One region of the Streptantibioticus cattleyicolor NRRL 8057 genome, then DNA from elsewhere that is predicted to be linked to it. Evidence: riboswitches for the same ligand, from Rfam matches in the RefSeq annotation. Region 1 holds a riboswitch; each other region holds the start of a gene.
What was found. A riboswitch is a leader RNA that binds a small molecule or an ion and turns the genes downstream of it on or off. The one in region 1 is predicted to bind cyclic di-AMP.
Positions count from the first base shown of each region.

Region 2: another riboswitch for cyclic di-AMP. It lies ahead of SCATT_RS09860 (LysM peptidoglycan-binding domain-containing protein); the one in region 1 lies ahead of SCATT_RS05865 (C40 family peptidase).
Region 3: another riboswitch for cyclic di-AMP. It lies ahead of SCATT_RS01595 (C40 family peptidase); the one in region 1 lies ahead of SCATT_RS05865 (C40 family peptidase).

Region 1 covers NC_017586.1:1,381,290-1,383,541, forward strand. The annotation lists gene SCATT_RS05865 (C40 family peptidase) at 1-875, opposite strand, end outside; cyclic di-AMP (ydaO/yuaA leader) riboswitch at 887-1,071, opposite strand; gene SCATT_RS05870 (NYN domain-containing protein) at 1,386-2,252, opposite strand, start outside.
Region 2 covers NC_017586.1:2,242,251-2,244,502, reverse strand. The annotation lists gene SCATT_RS09865 (LysM peptidoglycan-binding domain-containing protein) at 1-788, shown strand, start outside; cyclic di-AMP (ydaO/yuaA leader) riboswitch at 1,043-1,225, shown strand; gene SCATT_RS09860 (LysM peptidoglycan-binding domain-containing protein) at 1,231-1,905, shown strand; gene eno (phosphopyruvate hydratase) at 2,124-2,252, shown strand, end outside.
Region 3 covers NC_017586.1:403,880-406,131, forward strand. The annotation lists gene SCATT_RS01585 (ATP-dependent Clp protease proteolytic subunit) at 1-186, shown strand, start outside; gene SCATT_RS01590 (hypothetical protein) at 192-500, shown strand; cyclic di-AMP (ydaO/yuaA leader) riboswitch at 803-969, shown strand; gene SCATT_RS01595 (C40 family peptidase) at 974-1,447, shown strand; gene SCATT_RS01600 (ATP-binding protein) at 1,485-1,946, opposite strand; gene SCATT_RS01605 (8-amino-7-oxononanoate synthase) at 2,144-2,252, opposite strand, start outside.

The sequences.
Region 1 (2,252 bases):
GGGCGCAGCTCGTCCATCGACAGGTGCGTGCCGGCGTTGGCCTGCTCCTCGGAGGTGCGCGGGATCGATATGCCCGCCTGGGCGTAGGCCCACGAGGTCAGACCCGAGCAGTCGAAGGCGTTGGGGCCGGTGGCGCCCCACACGTAGGGCGAGCCGATGACCGACTCGGCGGCGGCGAGCGCGGCGGCGGCGCGCTGCGAGGCGGCCGGCGAGTCACCGAGGCTGGGGCGCTGGTTGCTGCGGTTGGAGCGCTCCTGCTCCTGCTGGAGCTGGGCCTTCTCCTGCTGGGTGAGCGTGTTGAGCAGGTCCTGCGCCTTGGAGAGCTTCGCCTGGACCTCCTGCTTCTTGTCCGCGAGGTCCTTGCGGGTGCTGTCCAGCTGGGCGAGCTTGGCGGTGGCCTCGGCCCGCTCCTGGTCCAGCAGGCGCTTCTGCTCCTCGATCTGCTTGAGCGCGTCGGCCTGGCGACCGCTCAACTGGTCCATGGTGGACGCCTTGTCGAGGAAGTCGTCCGGGTTGGAGGAGAGGAAGAGCTGGACGGACGGGTCGATGCCGCCCTCGCGGTACTGGGAGGCCGCCAGCGTGCCCAGGTTGTCCTGGAGCTTGTTGAGGGTGGCCTGCTCGCGGGCGACCTTGTTCTGCAGGTCGTTCACCTGCTGCTGCAGCTTGTCCTGCTGCTCCTTGGCGCCGTCGTACTTCTCGGTGGCCTGCTCCGCCTGCTCGTACAGGCTGTCGACCTGGGCCTTGACATCGGACTTGGACGGCTTGGGGTCGGCGTGGGCCGCCTGGGACGACAGGGCGACCGCCGCTGCGGCGGTTGCGGTGAGCACGGTCACGCGGGTGCGGCTGGCCGGCTTGGGACGACGGTGGGACGCCACGGAGGACGAGCTCCTTCTTCCTGTTGCCGCCTACCGGGTGAGCTGTCGGGTTCGGGCAGGAAGCAGCCCTACCGGGTCCCATCGCGCCGCACGGCACGACCTGACCCCGATTCACCCCGGGAATGTTGGTTCCCCGGCTCCGAGTACCAGTCCCCCCGTGACGCACGCCGGCACTCGAACTCGGCGGTAACCCCCACTGTCATCCGGGTTGGATGATCGACTGCGCGGAGGTTCGAAGCCAGACCCTAGTGACCACATTGTGATCGGATCAAATCCCCGGGAGAAAAAAGTCCGCCGCATCGCAACTTCTTTACGCGGCGCGCAGGACGGTACCGGACATATCCGTCCGCGCCCGGCGTTCCACCGTATCCACGGGGCCGCCGCGGGCCATTTCTGTGAGCGCAATCACAGCCGATACGAAAACGGACGGGCCGCCCGCAAACGGAAATTGAGGGCGATTCACAGGGCGTTCCCGCCGAACGGCCGGGCGGCGGCGGGAATAAGCGGGACTCAGGCCCGGGAGAGCCGGCGCAGCAGCAGCAGGGAGGCCACCGGGCGCGCCCCGGCCCGGGCCACCCCGTCGGCCACCTCGCGGTCGGTGGAGACCACCACCACCGGGCGCCCCGGCGGCTCGGCCCGCACCAGCCGGCGGATCAGCTCGTCGGCGGTCTGCCCGGGCTTGCTGAAGAGCACCCGCACCCCGCGCGGCGGCGCGAGCAGCACCGGCGCCGACAGCTCGGCGCCGTCGAAGACACAGGTGATCTCCACCCCGGTCTGCGCGGCGAGCACCGCCAGCCCGCCCAGCAGCCGCAGCCGCTGCTTCTCCAGCGGCAGCGCCGGATACCCGGTCTTGGTGACGTTGTAGCCGTCGACCACCAGATGGGCCTGGGGCAGCGCCAGCAACTGGTCGAGCAGCGCCGGGTCGTCCTCGGCCAGCGCGCGGCGGGCGATGTCCTTGGGGCTCATCCGGCCCGGGGCGACGGCCTCCACGGTGTCGGCCGGACGGCCGGAGACCGGCGGCAGCGCCAGCTCCCGGCGCAGCCCCTGGGCCGCGTCCAGCACGGTGTCCAGCAGCAGCCGCAGCCGCATGTCCTCCAGGCTGCGCCCCTCGCGCACCGCGCGGCGACCGGCCTCCAGGGCCGATTCGGCCTCGGCCAGCCGGGAGCGCAGCCGCCGCCCCTCGGCGTCGGAGGCGGCCAGTTCGGCGGCGGCGGCCGTGCGGGTCTTGTCCAGCTCCGCCTCGGCCTTGCGCACCGCCGCCTCGGCGCGCCGCAGATCGCTGGTGACGCTGCGCAGCTTGCGGTGCAACGACTCGTTCTCCCTGCGCGCCGCCTCCAGCTCGGCGCGGACGCCGGCCGTCTCGCGCTGGGCGGTGGC
Region 2 (2,252 bases), 860 kb from region 1:
CCCAGTCCGAGTGGGAGCAGTACGGCGGCCTGTCGTACGCGCCCCAGCCCGACCTGGCCAGCCGGCAGCAGCAGATAGCCGTGGCCGAGAAGATCCTCGCCGCCCGCGGCGTCTCCGCCTGGCAGGACTGCGCCGCCGACGCGGGGCTGACCCAGGGCGGCGCCCCCGCCGCCGTCGACCCCGGCGTCCCGCAGACCGGGGACGGCACCGCCTCCGGCACCACCCGCACCCACGACGACCCGCCGGCCCGCCCCTCCGACGGCCCGCAGGACACCGGCCCGGACACCGGCCCGTCCGCCCCCTCCTCCTCTTCCTCGGCCTCCTCCCCGACACCGTCGGCCTCGGCCTCCACCGCGCCCTCCGGCACCCCGTCGGCCTCCCCGACCCCGTCGGGCACCGCCTCGTCCTCCGCCTCCCCGACCCCGTCGGCCGGCAGCCCCACCACCACCCCCTCCGGCAGCCCCACCCCCACCGGCCGCCACGCCAAGCCCCCGGTCCCCGACACCACCGCGCAGGCCCCGCAGGAGACCCCCTCCGCCCCCGCCACCGGTGACCGCGGCGGCGACGACGAGACCTCCCGCGGCGGCTCCCACGCCCGCCCCACCGTGCCGCGGCAGGGCGACACGTCCGCCGCCTACACCGTCCGGCCCGGGGACAACCTCTCCCAGATCGCCACCGACCACTCCGTGACGGGCGGCTGGCCGGCGCTGTACGACGCCAACAAGTCCGTGGTGGGCTCCGACCCCGACCTGATCCTGCCCGGACAGCACCTCACCCTCGGTCACTGAACCCCGGGTAAGGGGGCGTCCGGCTGTGACATAACTCTCCCGGCCGGCGCCCCCGTCCGACCGTTGCCGATCTTGAGCGCACCGCCGTCGACCTGCGTTTTCGTCCCCGTCGCGGTCCTAGCCGGGGCCCTGGCCGGGAACCCGGCCGTGGTTGCCGGGCCCGGCGGGGCTGTGCTTATGGTCTTCACCGCTCGCCACCGCGAGCCCTGTCGGTCGGGAACGCCGAGTCCTGCCGCCCACCGACGGGAACAGTCGACGCGAGAGCGCCGTAGGCAGGAGCGGGGGACCCAGGTTCTCCGCCGGACCGGACGGTACGGGCCCAACGCCCCGCCGCACGGCCCGGCTTGGGGTTAAGTCGCGTGCCACCACGGCACCGACCGGGCACTCACTCGGCCCGCACCCGACAGCTCACCTCGTAGGCGTCGGTGAGGATCACTTCCCCATGGGCAAGCACCGTCGTGCCTCCAAGGCCGTTCGCATCGCCACGTTCGCCGGTGTCGCCGGCGCCGCCGTCGCCGCTCCGCTGCTGAGCGCCACCTCCGCCTCCGCCGCCTCGGTCTCCGTGTGGGACCGCGTCGCCCAGTGCGAGTCCAGCGGCAACTGGTCCAACCACGACACCGGTGGCAACGGCCACTACGGCGGCCTGCAGTTCTCGCCGTCCAGCTGGGCCGCCGCCGGCGGTCTGAAGTACGCCTCGCGTGCCGACTACGCCACCAAGGACCAGCAGATCGCCGTCGCCGAGCAGCTGCTGAAGATGCAGGGCCCGGGCGCCTGGCAGTGCGCCTACGCCGGTCCGCTGACCTCCGGCGGCCCCGCTCCGGCGGTCGACACCGCCGGCTCCGGCAACGCCGCCTCGGCGCAGACCGACGCCGTCAAGCCGGCCAAGCCCGCCGCCCCGGCCCCCACCCAGCACCGCCACGCCCCGCGGCACGCCGCCCCGGCCGCCCCGGTGCAGCGCGGCACCGGTGAGTACACCGTCCAGGCCGGCGACACCCTGTCGAAGATCGCCGCCGACCACCAGGTCGCCGGTGGCTGGCAGAAGCTCTTCGACCTCAACAAGGACGTCGTCAAGGACGCCAACCTCATCTTCCCCGGTCAGCACCTGCACCTGCGCTGACCAGGGCCGGCCCGGGCACCCCCGGTAACGGGGGCGGCCCGCGCCGGGCCAGGGCGCGCCGAGCGCCCGTCCCCGTCTCCCCGGCCGGACACGCCTTCCCCCGAGCGTGTCCGGCCGGGGCATTTTCGGCCCGGCGTCCGGACCGTCGGGCCGGGCCGGGCCCCGCGCCGGTTAGGCTCATGGCGCAGAGCAAGACACACATCCCAAAGGAGATGCTCGTGCCGTCCATCGACGTCGTCGTAGCCCGGGAAATCCTCGACTCGCGAGGCAACCCCACCGTCGAGGTCGAGGTCGGCCTCGACGACGGCAGCACCGGTCGTGCCGCCGTTCCGTCCGGCGCCTCCACC
Region 3 (2,252 bases), 980 kb from region 1:
GAGATGGAACGCCGGCGCACCCGCACCGCCGAGCTGCTGGCCGAGCACACCGGCCGGCCGATCGAGCGGATCCAGGCCGACATCGAGCGCGCCACCGTCCTCGACGGCCCCGGGGCCCGCGCGTACGGCCTGGTCGACCACCTCACCCGCAGCCGCAAGGCCCCCGCCGCACCCGGCCCGAGGTGAGCGAGGTGGTCCCCGAACTGCCGCCGCTGCCCGCCCTCACCCGGGCCGAGGGCGAGGTCATCGACCGCTATCTGGAAGCCGCCGACCTGCTCGGGAAGATCAACCCGGCGCGCACCACGCAGACGTACTCCGCGCTGCGCGCCGCCCAGGCGCTGGTGGCCCGGGCCACGGAACTGCGGGCCGCGCTCGAGCTGATGTACGAGCGCGGCGAACACGAGCTGCACACCAGGGTGCTGGCGGAGGCCATGCGCGTCCTCGACGGCGAACGGCGCGCGGGAAGGCCCGCGATCCCTCCGGAGCAGCCGCCGCGGTGAGGCGCCGGCCCGCGGGAAGGCCCGGGGCGTACGCCATCGGGGCGAGGGTGATCCGCCCGGGCGGAGTCGATTTCCACCGTACGGCGGATTCGCCACTCCCGTGGTGCATCCTTCCTTGACGTTTTCTCAGCCCCGCAACACGCGTGTGACCAGCGGTAGTTACCGGCCGGGATCGGCGACACGGGTGGTTCGGCACGATCGGCGACACTGGCATCGGTGCGCCATCATCCGTGGTGACGACAAGCCCCCGCCGCGGTGGCGGGGCGGTCCGGGCGCACGCCGAGTCCTGCCGGCGCCCGGACGCCAGGTCGACACCACAGCTTGGCAGGAGCGGAGGACCCGATCATGACGGGGCCGTCCGGGCGCACCGGTAGCGGCCCCTTGGGGTGAAGCCGCGCGAGAGCGGCCGGGCATCTTCGCCTGCCCGAACCCGACAGGCCATCCTTCGCAGGCGCTAGGACGAAGGGGTGCGCATGTCTGCACCGTCTGGCTCTCCCGCCCTGTTCGGCCGAGCCGCGACCACATCGCTCCTGACCACCGCCGCCCTCGCCGCCGGGGCCCTCGTCCCCGGCCTGCCCGCGCCCGCCCGCGGCGCCACCGTGGCCGGCCGGGTGCTGGAGGTGGTCGCCGCCAAGCAGGGCTCACCGTACGAGTACGGGGCGACCGGCCCGTCCCGGTTCGACTGCTCGGGGCTGACGCTCTACGCCTTCCGCGCGGTGGGCCGTTCGCTGCCGCGCACCGCGGCCGACCAGTACCAGCGGACCCGGCACGTGGCCGCCGCCGCCCGGGCCCCCGGTGACCTCGTCTTCTTCCACCACGGCGACGGCGTCTACCACGTCGGCGTCTACGCCGGCCACAACCGGATGTGGCACGCCCCGAAGAGCGGCGCCCGGGTGCGGCTGGAGCGGATCTGGACGCCGGACGTCTGGTACGGCCGGGTGAGGTGAGCCGCCGCGCCGTTCCGTGCGGGCAGCGGCGGCCGGGTCACCGCGCGCCCGCCTCGCCGGCGGGTTCCGGCCCGGCCGCCGCAGTCCGCCAGGGCAGCGCGATCCACACCGTCTTGCCGCCCTCCGCGGTCGGCTCGACCGTCACGCAACCGCCGGCTTCGGCCGCGAGGTGGGCGACGATGAGCAGCCCGCGGCCGTTGTCCCGGTCCGGGGCGGGGGGCAGCCGCCGGGGGCGGCGGGGGTGGCCGTCGGTGATCCCGAGGCGCAGCCACTCGTGCTCGTCGAGGCGGAGGCCGACGGTGAAGTCGGGCGAGCGTCCGCCGGTGTGGCGGATGGCGTTGGTGGCGAGTTCGGAGACGATGAGCCGGACGGCGTCGGCCGCCGGGGCGTCCTTCGGCAGCCCCCAGTCGGCGAGGACCCCGGTGACGTAGCCGCGCGCGACGGAGACCGAGGCGGGCTCGCTCGGCAGCGTGACGGAAGCTTCCTGATGGTCTGCCATCGCGTCGTCGTCCCTTGTCCACCGGCTCGCCAAGCTACGGCGGCCGGGAGGACCGGCCGCCGGAGCCCCCATGCTGCCGCCGCGGCCCGCGCGGGCGCCAACGAATGCATATGCCTGTCCCTCGAAGCGGTGAACTCTGCCTGGGCGGGCGGCATTTGGGGGCGCGGACGGCATATCGGCGAGCCGGGGCGCGGTCGTCAACCCGCCTTGGACGCAAGGGCCTTGGCGCCCTCCGGTGCCGCACCGGCGATGACGTCGACGGCCCGTGCCACCTCACGGTCGGTCAGGTCCGCGCGCGCCGACAGC